DNA from 4 places in the Arthrobacter ginkgonis genome. Region 1 is predicted to be linked to each of the others. Evidence: riboswitches for the same ligand, from Rfam matches in the RefSeq annotation. Region 1 holds a riboswitch; each other region holds the start of a gene.
The links. Region 1 has a riboswitch for S-adenosylmethionine ahead of sfnG (dimethylsulfone monooxygenase SfnG). Riboswitches for the same ligand answer to the same signal wherever they lie in the genome.

Region 1 (4,169 bases):
GCACCACGGACCCGGAGGCGATGGTGGTGTCCTTCTGCATGATGCCGGCCCCGTCCAAGATCTTTTCCATGGTCTAGCTCCCCCGGTAGGTCGAATAGGCGAACGGGCTCAGCAGCAGCGGCACGTGGTAGTGCGCGGCGTCGTCGACGGTGAACGCGACGGCAACCTCCGGGAAGAACGCGTCCGTCCCGCGGGCCGCAAACCAGGCGCCGGTGTCGAAGACCAGCCGGTAGGCGCCGGGGGCCAGCACGGCCGGGCCGAGATCGGCGGCCCTGCCGTCGGCATCCGTGACGGCGGCGGCGAGGCGGTCGCCCGCGCGCGTCTGGAGCACGACGGCGACGCCTTCCGCAGGTGCGCCGGTTGCGTTGTCCAGCACGTGCGTGCTGACAAGGCTGGTGGTCATGGTCGGTCCTTCCATGGTGCGGGCCGGGCGGTCGGCCCGGCCGGACGTGCGGGTTGCCGCAACCGTCCTGGGGCCACGTTACGGAGCGCATGAAGGCGTGCCGTTTCGGCCGCGTAAAACTTTTGTTTCATGACCCTCGGCCTGCGCCTCGCCCCGCGCCCGCGAGGCTTCCCGGCCCCATGAGCCGCGCGGCACGGATTCCAGTTAACGCGTCAGTAACGCCTCCCATCTTCGGATGAAACAACCGGTTCGTAGCGTCGGCAGGGTAGTCCCGGATCCTCCGTCCCCGGGCTTCCATCCAACTCGCAAAGGACCAAGCATGAAGGTTTCGTCCCGTGTCACCACCCGCCGTTCCACGCTGCGCCTCTCGCTGGCCTCCGCCGGCACGGCGGCCGTTCTTGCCCTGACCGCCTGCGGTGGCGGCTCGCCCGCAACCACGTCAAGCCCCGCCGCCGGTTCCGCGGCCGCGGACCTCGGGACGCTGGACATGAACCTGTCCTGGATCAAGAACGCCGAGTTCGCCGGCGAGTACTTCGCCGACGCAAAGGGCTACTTCGCGGACGCTGGCTTCAGCAAGGTCAACCTGGTCGCCGGCGGTCCCGGCGGCACCTCCACCGAAACCGTGGTGCTCGCCGGAGGCGCCCTGGTGGGCACCTCCAGCCCGCTCGGGGTGGCTCCCGTGATCCAGGAGGACGACGCCCCGCTGAAGATCATCGGCACCAAGTACCAGAAGAATCCGTTCACGGTCACCTCGCTGGCCGACAATCCGATCAAGACCCCCCAGGACCTGGTGGGCAAGAAGATCGGCGTGCAGGCCGGCGTCAACGAGACCCTGTTCGAGGCCCTGCTGGAGGTCAACGGCATCGAGAAGTCCAGCCTGACGGTCATTCCGGTCCAGTACGACCCGCAGCCGCTGGTCAACGGCGAGGTGGACGGCTTCTTCGCCTACATCACCAACGAATCCCTCACCCTGGAGCTCGACGGCCATGACGTCGAAAACCTTCCGCTGGCGGACAACGGCCTGCCGTTCATGGCCGAATCGCTGGTCACCACCGAGGAGAACATCGAGACCCGGCGCGAGGCGCTGAAGGGTTTCCTGGTCGCGATGATCAAGGGCTGGAAGGACGCCGTGGCCGACCCCGAGGAGTCCGCCCGGCTGGCCGTCGAGGAGTACGGGTCCGACCTGGGCCTGGAAATGCAGAAGGAGGTCCGCCAGGCCGAGGAGCAGAACAAGCTCGTCTCCACCGCGGACACCGAGGCCAACGGCCTGATGACGATGTCGGACAAGCTCATGGCGGACAACGTGGAAATCCTCAAGCTGGCCGGCTACGACCTCACGGTCGAGGACCTCTTCGACACCTCCCTGCTGGAGGAGGTCTACGCGGAGCACCCGGACCTCAAGTAGTCCCGGAAGGTAGCAAAATCCCGGGGGCGCACTACGCGAGGCAACCACAGCAAGGGGGGACGACGGCGAGCCGTCGTCCCCCCTTGCGCGTGCCGGCCGGGGCGCGGAACGGAGCCAAGGCTAGGGCTACAGATGTCGATCGCTCAGGACAACACCTGTCGATAAACTCTGGCAACAGCTGTCGATTGTTCGATGAACTCCATATTTCGTAGCATTTGAAAAAAGATTCTTTGATGATTACGCCCTTTGTGCCCATACTGGAACGACCATCCCGAGCGGCTGAGAGATCTGGTTCTTTGACGCCGCAGCAACCTTCCGGACTCCGCCGGAAAGGTGCTACCGCCAGAAACGATGGAGAAAGCGCAAGCTTTTCTTCGGCCGTGGTGGCCCCGGATTCCCCCCGGTGCCGCGGCCCGCCGTTGTCCGGGATTCCCTGCACCCCGCCGCACTGCCCCACGCCGTCCGGCGCCGTCCCCCAAGGAATTCGAACATGAGCACCAACACCCCCGTGTCCGCCGCGGCCGACCTGCAGACGCCGCTGAAGTTCGCCTACTGGGTCCCCAACGTCTCCGGGGGCCTGGTGGTCTCCACCATCGAGCAGCGCACCAGCTGGGACTTCGACTACAACAAGAAGCTGGCCCGCATCGCGGAGGACGCCGGGTTCGAGTACGCGCTCTCCCAGACCCGCTACGCCGCGTCCTACGGCGCGGACAAGCAGCACGAGGCGACCGCGTTCACCCTGGGCCTGCTGGGGGCGACCGAGCGGCTGAAGGTCATCGCGGCGGTCCACCCGGGCATGTGGCACCCCGGGGTGCTCGCCAAGTGGCTGATCACCGCCGACCACATCTCCAACGGCCGCGCCGCCGTGAACATCGTCTCCGGCTGGCTGAAGGACGAATTCACCAACTTCGGCCTGCCCTGGCTGGAGCACGACGAACGCTACGTGCGCACCGAGGAGTTCATCACCGTCCTGCGCGGTCTGCTCACCGAAAAGGACTTCTCCTTCCACGGCAGCCACTACGACATCTCCGACTTCACCCTCTCCCCCGCCCCGCTGGACATCCCGGGCCGGGCGCACCCGGAGATCTTCTTCGGCGGAAACTCCACGGCCGCGCAGGCCGCGGCCGGACGCACGGCCGACTGGTACTTCTCCAACGGCCGCGACCTGGAGGGCTTCAAGGGCAACATCTCCGGCGTGCTGGCCGCCGCCTCCTCCGGGGCCCGCACCGCGCCCGCCAAGCCCCGCTTCGGGATCAACGGGTTCGTGATCGCCCGCGACACCGAGGCCGAGGCCACCGAAACCCTGCGCGAGATCATCGCCAAGGCCCACCGACCCGCCGTCGAGGGCTTCGCCGCCGCCGTGAAGGAGGCCGGCCAGTCCACGAAGGACGGCAAGGGCATGTGGGAGGACTCCACCTTCGAGGACCTCATCCAGTACAACGACGGGTTCCGCACCGGCCTGATCGGCACCCCCGAACAGATCGCCGAACGCATCATCGAGTTCAAGAAGATCGGCGTGAACCTGCTCCTGACCGCCTACCTCCACTTCCAGGAGGAGGTCGCCGCCTTCGGCCGCGACGTGCTGCCGATCGTTCGCGAACTGGAGGCGGACCTGGCCCGCAAGAACGGCACCGAGCTCAACACCGACCTGCTCCCGGCCACCAGCCTGGAAGGGTCCCCCGCCTAGCGCGCGGGGCAGACCCTTTCGTGTCGACTTCGTCGCCACGCAGGGACCCGGCTGCCCCGCGCTTTGCGGGGGAACGGCCCTTTCGTATCGACTTCGTCGCCACGCAGGGACCCGGCTGCCCCGCGCTTTGCGGGGGAACGGCCCTTTCGTATCGACTTCGTCGCCACGCAGGGACCCAACTGCCCCGCGCTTAGCGGCCCTGCCCGCAGTTCGCTTCCCCGCACCGCCCTGCCCTGTGCTGCCCATCTCTAGGGGCCGCCGGGCCGGGATCCCCCGTGCAGTCCACTTCCGGAAAGCATCCCCATGATCAGTCTCAAGCAACTCACGAAGGTCTACGGCCGCGGCCCCGACGCCGTCACGGTCCTGGACCACCTCGATGTCGACGTCGCCAGCGGCGAGATCCTCGCCGTCGTCGGGCCCTCCGGGGCCGGCAAGAGCACGCTCGCCCAGTGCATCAACCTCCTTGAGCGGCCCACCTCCGGGCAGGTGATCGTCAACGGCGAGGACCTCAGCGGCCTGCCCGAGCACAGGCTCCGCGTCGCCCGCCGCCGCATCGGCACCGTCTTCCAGTCCGCGAGCCTGCTCTCCCGCCGCACCGCGGCGGAGAACGTGGCGCTGCCGCTGGAATACCTCGGCGTCACCCCGGCGGAAACCAAGGCGCGCGTGGCCGAGCT
Region 2 (4,169 bases), on a different contig from region 1:
GGTGACCCAGGCCAGGTCGGCGGTGCACCAGTGCACGTCGGCGTCGCGCTGGGCGGGGTCCGGGTTGGAGAAGAGGAACTCGTGGCTCCACGACGCCTGGGTGAGGTAGCCGCCGGTGGTGTGGACCAGGCCCTTGGGCTGGCCGGTGGTGCCGGAGGTGTACATGATGAACAGCGGGGTCTCGGCGTCGAACGCCTCGGACTCGTGGGTGCGCGGCTGGGTGTCGACGACGTCGTGCCACCACACGTCGCGGCCCTCGACCCAGTTGATGTCGGTGTGCCCGGTGCGGTTGAGGACCAGCACGTGTTCGATCGCGTTGTCGCCGGAGACGGCCTGGTCGGCATGCTCCTTGACCGGAACGGCCTGGCCGCGGCGGAACTGACCGTCGGTGGTGACCAGCAGCTTGGCGCCGGTGTCCTCGACGCGGAAGCGCAGCGCCTCGGCGGAGAAGCCGCCGAACACCAGCGAGTGGACGGCGCCGATGCGGGCGCAGGCCAGCGTGATCACGATGGTTTCCACCAGCACGGGCAGGTAGATGACAACGCGGTCGCCCTTGGTGATGCCCAGCTCCAGCAGCGCGTTGGCCGCCTGGGAGACCAGCTCCTGGAGCTCGCGGTAGGTGACGGTGCGGCGGTCGCCCGGCTCGCCCTCGAAGTGCAGGGCCACCTTGTCCCCGCGGCCGGCGGCCACGTGGCGGTCGGCGCAGTTCACGGCCGCGTTGAGCTTGCCGCCGTCGAACCAGCGGATCTCGGGTCCGCGCCGGGCGGCGGGGTCGACCGCCGTGGAGGTGTGCGCGGTGTGCCAGGGCTCGGCCCATTCCAGGCGGCGGGCGGCGTCCTCCCAGAACGCGATGCGTTCGGCCTCTGTCCAGGCCTTCTCGGCGGCCTCGGTGCGGGCGGGAGTGTCAACGAATGTCATGCTCAGCTCCATCGGTCCTGGCTGAAGCACCTGCGCGGGCATGGCCTGCGTGGTTGCTGCGGCGTCATGGAGCCAGATCTCTCGGCCGCTCGGGATGGTTTCACATCAACTAAAAGACATGGGGCGTGCCGCGGGCAAACCGGGGCGCCCGAAAACGCAACAATTGCGCCGGCGTTTCGCCAAGGGTTCCTGCTCCCGCTTTCCGTTTCGCCAAGGGTTGTTGCTGGGTTTTGGCCCCAAACCCAGCAACAACCCTTGGCGAAACGCAGGAGGGGGGGCGGTTGGCTTTGGTGAAACGCCGCGGGACGGCCCGCGGGGGTGAGCGGTTCCCGGGGCCGAGAAGGCAAACGAGTGAAATTTCTTGGCCACAATCGGGACTTCCGGCACCGATTCCCGCGCCGGAAGCCCCAAAGAAGGCTCCGCATAAAAGAAAATTCGATCCGCACGTGACGCGGTGTGACGCGGGGGGACTTGGCGTGACGTGGATCCGTGTGACAACAATGGTGCATAACCATCCAGAGCGGCCGAGAGATCTGGCTCCATGACGCCGCAGCAACCCCTTCCCGGCATCCGGGCGGAAGGTGCTCACGCCAGAACCGATGGAGTGTGATTCTCGTGTCCCTGTCGTCCGCCTCTGCCCGTGTCAATGGGATCCAAGTCAATGGAGCCCGCGCCAAGGCAACCCCGGCCCCTGCTGCCCCCACCCAGGCGATCCAGCCCAACGCGGTCCATGACGACGCCACCCGGTTTGCCAAGGACGCCTTCGACGCGGGAAGTTTCGATGCCACGGGCTTCGACGCCACCAGCTTCGACGCGGTGCACGTGGACGGGGGAGACCTGGGTGCCGCCGACCTCGACGCCGTGGACCTGGACGCCCACCGCGCCCCGCTTCCGCCCCGCCACCTGATCAAGATCACCCCCGGCGTGCCCGCGGACGGCGGCTACGACGAGCTCGCCGAGGTCTTCCGTCCCGTTTTTGCGCGCATCGCCGAGGGCGCGCGCGAGCGCGACGCCGGCCGCGTCCTGCCGTACGAGCCGGTCGCCTGGCTGAACCAGGTCCGCTTCGGCGCCGTGCGCGTGCCCGCCACGGACGGCGGCTACGGGGCCTCGCTCAGCGACACCTTCCGGCTGCTGATCGAGCTGGCCGAGGCGGATTCGCAGGTGGCCCACCTGCTGCGCTCCCACGTCGGCTTCGTCGAGTCCATCCTGCTGCTGGAGGACGGCGCGGAGCGCCGCCGCTGGTTCGACCGCTTCGTCTCCGGGCAGCTGGTCGGCAACGCCTACACGGAACGCGGCGGCAACGCGCTGGGCCGGCTGAACACGGTGCTGCGCGAGCGCGACGGCGGCTGGCTGGTCTCGGGGGAGAAGTACTACTGCACGGGGACGATCTTCGCGGACTGGGTGGCCGTGGCCGCGGAACTGCCCGGCGTGGCCGGCCGGCACATCGCCGTCGTGCCCACCCAGCACTCGGGGGTGCGGATCTTCGACGACTGGGACGGCTTCGGGCAGCAGCTGACCGGCACCGGCTCCACCACCTTCCGCGACGTGCCGGTGGACACCCTGCTGACCCCCTCCGACCTGGTGGTGCACCCGGAATCGGCGGTGTTCCAGCTGGTGCTGCTGGCCGTGCAGGCCGGGATTTCCCGCGCGGTGCTCGCCGACGCCCGCAACGCGGTCCAGCAGCGCACCCGCGCCTTCAGCACCGGCACCGGGGCGTCCCCGCGCCACGATCCGCAGGTGCTGCAGCTGGTGGGGGAGATCTCCGCGTCGGCGTTCACCGTGGACGCCGTGGTCCTGGCCGCGGTGGCGGAACTCGAGTCGGTGATCGCCGCCCCCGGACTGACCCCCGCCGAGCAGTACGCGGTCTGCGAACTGGCCGCGAACCGCGCGCAGGCGGCGGTGCAGCCGATCGTCCTGGCCGCGGCGACCAAACTCTTCGACGGACTCGGGGCCTCCTCGACCGCCCGCGGGTGCAACCTGGACCGGCACTGGCGCAACGCCCGCACGGTCGCCACCCACAACCCGGCCATGTACAAGGCCCGGATCGTCGGGGACTACGAGGTCAACGGGGCCGCCCCGCGCAAGTTCGACGCCGTCGGGGACGCCGCCCAGGCCTAGCGCGCGGGGACCCCTGGCCGCTCTCTTGCAGGGACCCTGCTGCCCCGCGCTTTGCGGGATGGCTCCTTGAATAAACGGAAGGCGACACGCCCGTACCGGGCCAATTGTTTCGCCATGAGTCGCCCGCGGGTTGAGGCGTCGAAGGAAGTGCGGTTCCATGGATGGAGTTGCCGGTCCGGTTTTCCGGCGGCACCCATCCAGAGCGGCCGAGAGACCTGGCTTGTCGACGTCGCAGCAACCACCCTTCGGGGACGGTGCTAATGCCAGAACCGATGGAGAATCCCCGATTCACCTGAGCCCCGGAAACACCGGACACGCGCACCCGCGTGCGCCCGACGGGCCGCAGGTGCGTGACGGTGCAGGCTCCACGGATTGCCCGCCACTTTCGGAAGGAACCACCGTGACAGGGAACAGCCCCGAGGTCCCGCAGCGCCGCCACGTCCGCTTCAACGCCTTCGACATGAACTGCGTGGGCCACCAGTCCCCGGGCCTCTGGCGCCATCCGCAGGACAAGTCCGCGGACTACAACACCATCGGCTACTGGACGCACCTGGCCAAGGTGCTGGAAAAGGGCCTCTTCGATGGTCTCTTCATCGCCGACGTGCTGGGCACCTACGACGTCTTCGGCGGCACCAACGAGGTTCCGCTCCGCACCGCCGCCCAGGTCCCGGTCAACGACCCGTTCATGCTGGTCTCCGCCATGGCGGCCGTCACCGAGCACCTTGGCTTCGGCGTCACCGCCGGCACCGCCTACGAGCACCCCTACCCGTTCTCCCGCCGGCTGGCCACGCTGGACCACCTGACCAACGGCCGCGTCGGCTGGAACGTCGTCACCGGCTACCTGCCCTCCGCCGCGCGCAACATGGGCCAGGAAGACCAGATGGAGCACGACGAGCGCTACAACCATGCCGACGAGTACCTGGAGGTCGTCTACAAGCTCCTCGAGGGCTCGTGGGAGGACGACGCCGTGGTCCGGGACGTGGAGTCCGGCGTCTTCACCGACCAGTCCAAGGTCCACGAGATCAACCACGAGGGCAAGTACTTCAAGGTCCCGGGCATCGCCATCACGGAGCCGAGCCCGCAGCGCACCCCGGTGATCTTCCAGGCCGGCGCCTCCCCGCGCGGCATGAAGT
Region 3 (4,169 bases), on a different contig from region 1:
GCCTCGCGAGGTCGTCCTCGACGTCGAGGCCCGCCTTGTCATACCAGTAGCGGACCCGCTCGATCGCCCCGGAATCCTCCAGCAGTGCGGCGTAATCGACGCCGTGGTTCCACACCACCGGGCCCCCGGCCATGTCCTCGATCTCCTTGTGGACGAACTGCGGGTTCGCCCAGGCGAAGCTGTCGGCGATGCGCTGCGCCTGATCCTCGAAGTCGTTCGCGCCGGGCGCCTCCGCACCGGAGGGCCACGCGGTGGCCTGCTCCAGCGCGCTGGCCAGCATCAGCCGGGCCGTGCCGGCGTCGTCCCCGCGGGCCTTCTCCACCAAGGCGGCGAGGGCGACGTCCTGCTGGTAGTCGGGGCCGTAGCTCGCCCCGGCGGGAATGTCGGGGAGGTTGTTGATGGCCAGCGGGGCCGCGGGGTCCACCAGCGTCTTCAGGGCCCACACCGCGTCGGCCTTGCTCAGCCAGGAACCGAGCACCCCCGCTCCGCCGCCGGCGAAGGCCAGCGCCCCGTCGAAAACGTCGGGGCGATGCTCGACGGACATGCGGGCCACGAAGCCACCCCGCGAGGCCCCGACGGCAATCGTCCTGGCGGGCTCCTCCGTTCCGGCCTCCATGAGTTCGCCGCGGGTGGCCACGAGGTCGTCCACGTACTTCTTGATCTCGTAGGCCGTCTGGTTCTGGGTGCGCTGAATGCCGCCGATGCCGTAGCCGTGGGAGAGGAACCACTCCCGCTTTTCCCCGGTCCACCGGTTGAAGTCCAGGTCCAGCACCAGGGTGCCGTTCCAGTCCTCCGGGGTCACCGCCTCATACACCACCTCGCCGGGCTCGTCCTGATGGAAAACCCCCTTGACCTGATGGGCTTCATCCTCGGCGGCCACGGCGGGTGCTGGCACCAGGGCCAGCGGCGTTGCCGCGAGGGCGACGGCGGCGGCGAGCGCGCGCAAGCGTGTAGGGCGTGGACGGTTCTTCATTGAATGCCTCCAACTCGTTTCCGGGCGGGGAGGAATGCGCCGCGGAAGGATTCCCAGCACAAAAGGACCTCACCGCGAAAAGATCGTCAGTGCGGAAGGAATGGCTTCGGCGCGGAAAGATTCGCGGCGGGCGGCAAGGGCGCCGACTTGGAGCCGCCCCTTGCCGGCCCGCCGTGAACCGCGCACCCCGCACGTTGAGTATCTTCAAATTTGAGACGATCGTCAATGCTTTTTAATACATGCCCGTCCCGGGATGGCCACGAAAAAGCCGGCGGTCCCGGCCTGTGGAGGGGCAGGAACCGCCGGCTATCGAGGGCTGCCTACTGTCTTGGCATGAGCGCGCGCGGGCGGACGTCCCGGCCCCGGGCGTCCCAGTCCAGTTCCAGGACCTGGCCGTTCTCCACGTGCGGGTGGCTGCCGCCGAGCACCGCATTCAGCGTCAGGCGGATGATCGTGCCGTGGGCGACCACCACGATCCGCCGTCCGGGGTACTCGGCCGCCAGGCGGTCAATGGCGCCCACTCCGCGCGCCGCCACGGAGGCCTCTGGTTCCCCCGTGGCCAGCAGGGCGTCGATCTGGGGCCGGGGAAGCCCCTGCACAATGCGGCCCTCACCCGCGCCGTAGTTCCGCTCCACCAGATCGGGCAGCCGGAGGGACGGCTGAAGCCCGATCAGCGCTCCGATGATGTCCGCGCTCTCGGCGGCGCGATGGAGCGTCGAGGAGACCAGCAGGTCCCACCGTCCGCGTCCCAGCGCCAGGCCGGCTTCCCGCGCCTGTCCCCGGCCGGCGTCGTTCAGCGGGATGTCCCTGCTGCCCTGCAACCGCCCTTGGGCGTTCCAGTCCGTTTCCCCGTGCCTGACAAAAGCGATCCGTGCCTGCATGCGCCCAAGTCTAGGCGGCGAGGGACCCGCGCCGAGCGGAGCGAGGTGTGGGAGCCACCTGGACGCTATGAGCCGAGGGCCCCGATCCGAGCGCCAGCGAGGATTGGGAGGCTCATGGACGCTAGGCGGCGAGGGACCCGCGCCGAGCGGAGCGAGGTGTGGGAGCAGTCTGAACGATAACGGGGGACCGCCGCCGGATCTTCGGTCAGATCGCGGCCACGCGCAACGGTGGTCAACATTCTTTGATCGGGGGGCCGGTTTTTGGGAGGATGGTTCGGTCCATCCCGAGTGGCTGAGAGATCTGGCTCCCTGACGCCGCAGCAACCTTCCGGACGCCGCCGGAAAGGTGCTACCGCCAGAAACGATGGGGAAGGCGCGAGCTTTTCTTCGGCCGTGGTGGCGCCGGATCCCCCGGTGCCGTGGGCCGCCGTTGTCCGCCGCAACGGCACCGGAATCAACATCGACCTACCTCCCCGCCACCAACCTTGAAGGAGCCCCCGCCTCATGGCAGAACACCAGTTCGGCTTCCGCACGCGCGCCCTCCACGCCGGGGGCACCCCCGACGCCGAACACGGCGCCCGCGCGGTCCCGATCTACCAGACCTCGTCGTTCGTCTTCAAGGACACTGACGACGCCGCCAACCTGTTCGCCCTGCAGAAGTACGGCAACATCTACTCGCGCATCGGCAACCCCACCGTGGCGGCCTTCGAGGAGCGCATCGCCTCCCTGGAGGGCGGCATCGGCGCCGTCGCCACCGCTTCCGGCATGGCCGCGGAGTTCCTCGTGTTCGCCGCGCTGGCTGGGGCCGGGGACCACATCGTCGCCTCCTCCAAGCTGTACGGAGGAACCATCACGCAGCTGGACGTGACGCTGCGCCGCTTCGGCGTCGACACCACCTTCATCGACTCGACGGACCCGGCCGACTACAAGGCCGCGATCCGCGAGAACACGAAGGCCGTGTACACCGAGATCGTGGCCAACCCCTCCGGCGACGTCGCCGATCTCCGGGGCCTGGCCGCCGTCGCGAACGAGGCCGGCGTTCCGCTGGTCGTGGACTCCACTCTGACCCCGCCATACCTGATCCGCCCGATCGAGCACGGGGCGGACATCGTCATCCACTCCGCCACCAAGTTCCTCGGCGGCCACGGCACCACCCTGGGCGGCGTCATCGTTGAATCCGGCACCTTCAACTGGGGCAACGGCAAGTTCCCGCAGATGACCGAGCCGGTGCCCAGCTACGGCAACGTCTCTTGGTGGGGCAACTTCGGCGAGTACGGCTTCCTGACCAAGCTGCGCTCGGAGCAGCTGCGCGACATCGGCCCGTCGCTGCCGGCGCAGTCCGCGTTCCAGCTGCTGATCGGCGTCGAGACCCTGCCCCAGCGCATGGACGCCCACCTGGACAACGCCCAGAAGGTCGCCGAATGGCTGGACCAGGACGAGCGCGTCACCTACGTGAACTTCGCCGGCCTGCCCACGCACCCGCACCACGAGCGCGCCAAGGAGCTGCTCCCGCTGGGCGTCGGCTCCGTGTTCAGCTTCGGCGTCAAGGGCGGCCGCGCCGCCGGCGCCAAGTTCATCGAGGCGCTGCAGCTGGCCAGCCACCTGGCCAACATCGGCGACGCCCGCACGCTGGTCCTGCACCCGGCGTCCACCACCCACCAGCAGCTCACGGCCGACCAACTGGTCGCCGGCGGCGTTCCGGAGGACCTGATCCGCCTCTCCGTGGGCCTGGAGGACCTCGAGGACATCCTGTGGGACCTGGACCAGGCGCTCACCGCCTCCCAGCAGGCCGGCGCCGAGCACGGCCCCAGCCGAGACCACGAGGACCACGTCTTCAGCACCACCGAATTCGCGGCGCCGACCTACGACGGCGAGGCCTGCACCATCCCCGCGGCCCGCGCCAAGGTGACGGAGCCGGGCACCCGGGTGGTCGAATCCGTTGAGGAATCCATTGCAGCCGAGGAAGGGGCCTCCAAGTGACCGCCACCGCAGAGCGCACCTGGGTGGGCCCGTCGGCCCCCGAACGCCTGGACATCCTGCGCAACACCACCTCGATCGCGATCGTGGGCGCCTCGGACAAGCCGTCCCGCGCGTCCTACTTCGTGGCGACCTACCTGCTCTCCTCCACCCGGTTCAAGGTCTACTTCGTGAACCCCGTGGTGGACACGATCCTGGGCCAGCCGGTCTACAAGTCCCTGGCGGACCTGCCGGAGGTGCCGGACTTGGTCGAGGTCTTCCGCAAGCACGACGACCTGCCCGGCGTCCTGGACGAGGCCATCGCGGTGGGCTCCAAGACCATCTGGCTGCAGCTGGGC
Region 4 (4,169 bases), on a different contig from region 1:
TTGTAGACCGGCGCGTTGTAGAACTCGTTGGTTGCGTTCGAGGCCTGCTGCGGGTCGAGCGTTTCCGCCATCAGGCGTGTACCGATCACCACGGCCTCGTCGCGGGACGGGGCCCCATTCGTCGAAGCAGGGGCGGAGAGACCACAAGATGTCACAAGAAGGCCCGTGCCGACGCAAGCCGCCAGCAGGGATGTCATCCGGAAAGTGGTGCGAGCCATGGGAAACCTTTCAATGTGCCTGCCCTAGGGGCGGGCGAAGCTGATCAGGGAGTGCCGCTCGGTTCGGTGAGTTCGGCCCGGCATCCGATCTCGCAGGAACCAGTCGACCTCAACTGGTATACAGATTTCCATAGAACGTGGTTCATGTCACCTTAATTGGCAAGATTTCTTGGCCAATTTCCACTTTTGGTATGCCCGATGGTGATTTGTCGGTTTTCGGCCTCCAAGGAATGAGGCACCTCGACGGCGCCGGCCGGACGCATTTCCAAGCCCCCGCCGCCCGGGCGCCGGGCACGTCGCCTCCCGGGAGGAAACCACCACATGCGCCCAGCACCATCCCGTTCCACACCCCAGGCATTGACACCCGCACCACGGGTCACAGGATGTGGTGGTCCGTCCCGGCGGGCCCGGGCCGCGGCGGGCCAGACGCTCTGAGCTGGGATGCCCCCCCTCCTGCACTCTGCGCCCACAGCGGGGCATACATCCGTAGGGTTGGGGGCAGCGGAAGGCCGCACCTACGCTTGGTTCAGGGCCCCGAAGTCCTCCGCGGACCTGATCAAGGGCCGTGACGCGATCGCCGAGTGGGCCAAAATGTCCTACGGCTGGATGGGGCGCAGCCCGGACTGCAAGGCGTCCTTCCTGGCCAGTATGTGCCCGGGTCCAACGGCATCGATTCCCTGCAGCGCGTGAAGACCCTCAAGGCCCTGTGGGACGCCACCAACACCGGGTTCGGCTCCCGCCACAAGCACGACGAGCGCTACTACCGGGGCAGCTACGGGGGCGTTCGCCGACCAGTTCATGGGCGAGTGCGACGAGGACTACTGGACCGTCCCGGGCCTGGTCGCAATAAGGACGTGAACATGATCGGCCGATTCAACCTGTAGCAGTTCAATCTCTAGCGGGCACCGCACGACGCCGGCCCCGCCTTGGTGGCGCGGGCCGGCGTCGTGCATGGCTTGGTGAGGATGGCGGAAAGGACGGCCCGGAGGGCGGATACTGCGCGCGCACCGCGGCGCACCTGCCCGAGCGGCGGGTGCTGGTGGACGGGCTGATGCTGCCGCTGGGAATCAGGAGCGAGCACCCCTCCTTCGGCGCTGATCGAGGCCGTCACCGTCAACGGGATCCGGCCCTTCACGGTTTCCTCCGGGCCGCACTGGGTGGACCGAACCAAACGGCTGGCCGCGGCCGGGGCGGACCCGTTCGTCGGCATCTCGCTGCACCTGGCGGGCCGGAGCACCATCGAACAGGGCGCCAACTCGGCGGCGCTGGGACCCAAGGACTTCACGGTCCACGACTCGACGCTGCCCTATGCCCGGCGGTTCAACGGGGAGTCGGCGGCGCCGGTGGACCTGGTGACCGCCTCTTTCGCGGACGCCATGGGGTTCGTCGCCGAACGGTGGGGGCCGCGACGTGCGGCACTTCTCCCGCGTCTTCCGGCAGGCCTGCGGCCGCTCCCCCAACGCCTATCGGCGGGATCTCGCGGCGCGGGCCGGGAACCGGGGCGGCTAGACCAGCGCGTCGCGGCTCTGCAGCCGGCGGAACGCGGAGCCGTGGAAGACCAGCGGGGCGTGGGCGTCGTCGTGCGTGGCGTGGCCGTGCACGCGCAGTAGCACCACGTGGTGGTCCCCGGCCGGGATCTCCTGCTCCACGGAGCAGTCCAGCCACAGGGCGGCGTCGTGCAGGAACAGCGCGCCCTCGTCGGTGGAGTCCAGGGCCAGCCCGGCGAAGCGGTCGCCGGTGCGGGCGGAGATCTGGCGGCAGACGTCCTCGTGGGCCTCGCCGAGGATGGACACGCCGATGCGCGCGTTGCGGCGCACCACCGGCCAGGTGCGGGAGGAGTTCTGAACGGCGAACATCACCAGCGGCGGCTCCAGGGACACGCCCACGGTGAAGGAGGAGGCGACGATGCCCTGGGGCTCGCCGTCGACGATCGCGCACAGCGCCGCGACGCCGGAGGGGAAGCGGGAGAAGGCGGTGCGCAGGGAGTTCGCGGAGAGGTCATCGGTGAGGGCCATGGCTTGATCCTTCGACGTCGGGCGCGCGGGTGGTATGGCGCCCCCCCCACGCGGTACTTGCCGGCCGGTTTTCCGGGCGGCCGAATCATCACCTGGAACACCCCACTACCGAAAGAGGGTTGTCGGCCAACAAGCCAGGGCTTCGCGTTGACGCTCTTGATTCGTCACCAACGCTACGGCGCTGGCGGGCGCCCGGTCAAAGGAACCCGGGCTTCTGTTGCGTACTGCGTCGAAACGGGCTGTCAGAACGCAATTTGAGGAAACGCAAAAGGGCCCCGCCGAAGCGGGACCCTTTCGCCACGCGGCACCCTAGGGCACCGGTGGAATGCTGTTGCCAGACTTACTTCGCGGCGACGACCTGCAGGTCGATGGTCGCGGAGACGTCCTCGTGCAGGCGGACGGTGGCCTGGTGGGCACCGGTCGACTTGATGTGCTCGGTGATTTCCACCTTGCGCTTGTCGATCTTGCCCAGGCCAGCGGCCTCGACAGCCTTGGCGACGTCGTCGGCCTTGACGGTGCCGAACAGGCGGCCCGTGGCGCCAGCCTTGACGGTCAGCTTGACCGGCTTGGCGGACAGGGACGCAGCGAGCTGCTTGGCCTCTTCCAGGGAAGCGACGGCGCGGGCAGCACGGGCGGCCTTGATGGACTCGACCTGCTTCTCGCCACCCTTGCTCCAGGTGATGGCGAAGTTGCGGGGCAGCAGGTAGTTACGTGCGTAACCGTCCTTCACCTCGACGACGTCGCCAGCGGCACCCAGGCCGGTGACTTCATGGGTCAGAATGAGCTTTGCCATGTTGGTTTCCCTTCCTTAGCCGCGGCCAGCGCCGGAGTAAGGCAGCAGGGCAACTTCGCGCGCGTTCTTGATGGCCTGAGCGATCTTGCGCTGCTCCTGGACGGAGACGCCGGTCACGCGACGGGCACGGATCTTTCCGCGGTCGGAGATGAACTTGCGCAGCAGCGCGACGTCCTTGTAGTCGATGACCTTGACGTCAGCGGCCTTCAGGGGGTTGGACTTTGGTTTGGGCTTACGGAGTTCAGCCTTAGCCATCGTGGAGCTCCTTTACTAAGGGGAGCCCGCAGAAGTTCTCTGCGGGATGGTGGATAAGTTGTTTAGAAAGGCGGTTCGTCGGAGCCCGGGTTGCTGCCCCAGCCTCCGCCGTTGTTGCCGGAAGCCGGGGAACCCCACGGGTCCTCGGCCGGGGCGCCCCAGTTGCCACCGGAGTTGGCGCCGGCGTTGCCGCCGCCACCGAAACCACCGGCGTTGGCGCCTGCGTTGCCGCCACCGAAACCGCCGGCGTTGCCGCCGCCGAAGCCACCGTTGCCACCACCGCCGGAGCGCTGGGTGCGGGTGACCTTGGCGGAGGCGTACCGCAGCGACGGGCCGATTTCATCGACCTCGAGCTCGATTACGGTGCGCTTCTCGCCTTCCTTGGTCTCGTAGGAACGCGACTTCAGCCGGCCCTGGGCGATGACTCGCATGCCCTTGGTCAGCGTCTCGGCGACATTTTCGGCAGCCTCGCGCCAGACCGACGCGCGAAGGAACAGCGTTTCGCCGTCCTTCCAGTCGTTGCTCTGACGGTCAAAGGTCCGCGGGGTCGAGGCAATGGTGAAGTTCGCCACTGCGGACCCGGACGGGGTGAAACGAAGTTCCGGGTCACCGGTGAGATTACCGATAACCGTGATGACGGTCTCGCCTGCCATCGTGCCTCCTGTCGTCTTGTTCTACGAGGGAAACCGCAGAATTACTCTGCGGAAACCTTCTGGTCCTCCGGGCGGATGATCTTGGTGCGCAGGATGGTCTCGTTCAGAGACAGCTGGCGGTCAAGCTCCGCGGAGGTGGCCGGGGTTGCGGTGAAGTTAACCACCACGTAGATGGCCTCGTTCTTCTTCTTGATGTCGTAGGCCAAGCGGCGACGGCCCCAGACATCTACGTTGT

Region 2: another riboswitch for S-adenosylmethionine. It lies ahead of ABD912_RS02200 (acyl-CoA dehydrogenase family protein); the one in region 1 lies ahead of sfnG (dimethylsulfone monooxygenase SfnG).
Region 3: another riboswitch for S-adenosylmethionine. It lies ahead of ABD912_RS02015 (O-acetylhomoserine aminocarboxypropyltransferase/cysteine synthase family protein); the one in region 1 lies ahead of sfnG (dimethylsulfone monooxygenase SfnG).
Region 4: another riboswitch for S-adenosylmethionine. It lies ahead of ABD912_RS18120 (flavin reductase family protein); the one in region 1 lies ahead of sfnG (dimethylsulfone monooxygenase SfnG).

Annotation. Positions count from the first base shown of each region.
Region 1 covers NZ_BAABEO010000023.1:158,481-162,649, reverse strand. Annotated here, with positions in the region: gene pucL (factor-independent urate hydroxylase) at 1-70, opposite strand, end outside; gene uraH (hydroxyisourate hydrolase) at 74-403, opposite strand; gene ABD912_RS16940 (ABC transporter substrate-binding protein) at 723-1,808, shown strand; SAM riboswitch class I at 2,072-2,166, shown strand; gene sfnG (dimethylsulfone monooxygenase SfnG) at 2,299-3,495, shown strand; gene ABD912_RS16930 (methionine ABC transporter ATP-binding protein) at 3,799-4,169, shown strand, end outside.
Region 2 covers NZ_BAABEO010000006.1:147,955-152,123, forward strand. Annotated here, with positions in the region: gene acs (acetate--CoA ligase) at 1-918, opposite strand, end outside; SAM riboswitch class I at 924-1,019, opposite strand; SAM riboswitch class I at 1,427-1,524, shown strand; gene ABD912_RS02200 (acyl-CoA dehydrogenase family protein) at 1,534-3,036, shown strand; SAM riboswitch class I at 3,227-3,315, shown strand; gene ABD912_RS02205 (LLM class flavin-dependent oxidoreductase) at 3,437-4,169, shown strand, end outside.
Region 3 covers NZ_BAABEO010000006.1:102,803-106,971, reverse strand. Annotated here, with positions in the region: gene ABD912_RS02025 (prolyl oligopeptidase family serine peptidase) at 1-973, opposite strand, end outside; gene ABD912_RS02020 (histidine phosphatase family protein) at 1,294-1,854, opposite strand; SAM riboswitch class I at 2,131-2,225, shown strand; gene ABD912_RS02015 (O-acetylhomoserine aminocarboxypropyltransferase/cysteine synthase family protein) at 2,359-3,834, shown strand; gene ABD912_RS02010 (CoA-binding protein) at 3,831-4,169, shown strand, end outside.
Region 4 covers NZ_BAABEO010000024.1:71,054-75,222, reverse strand. Annotated here, with positions in the region: gene ABD912_RS18130 (ABC transporter substrate-binding protein) at 1-92, opposite strand, end outside; gene ABD912_RS23595 (4-hydroxyphenylacetate 3-hydroxylase N-terminal domain-containing protein) at 660-908, shown strand; gene ABD912_RS18125 (4-hydroxyphenylacetate 3-hydroxylase C-terminal domain-containing protein) at 869-1,102, shown strand; gene ABD912_RS23590 (helix-turn-helix transcriptional regulator) at 1,629-1,727, shown strand; gene ABD912_RS18120 (flavin reductase family protein) at 1,724-2,233, opposite strand; SAM riboswitch class IV at 2,282-2,395, opposite strand; gene rplI (50S ribosomal protein L9) at 2,574-3,026, opposite strand; gene rpsR (30S ribosomal protein S18) at 3,042-3,281, opposite strand; gene ABD912_RS18105 (single-stranded DNA-binding protein) at 3,344-3,934, opposite strand; gene rpsF (30S ribosomal protein S6) at 3,976-4,169, opposite strand, start outside.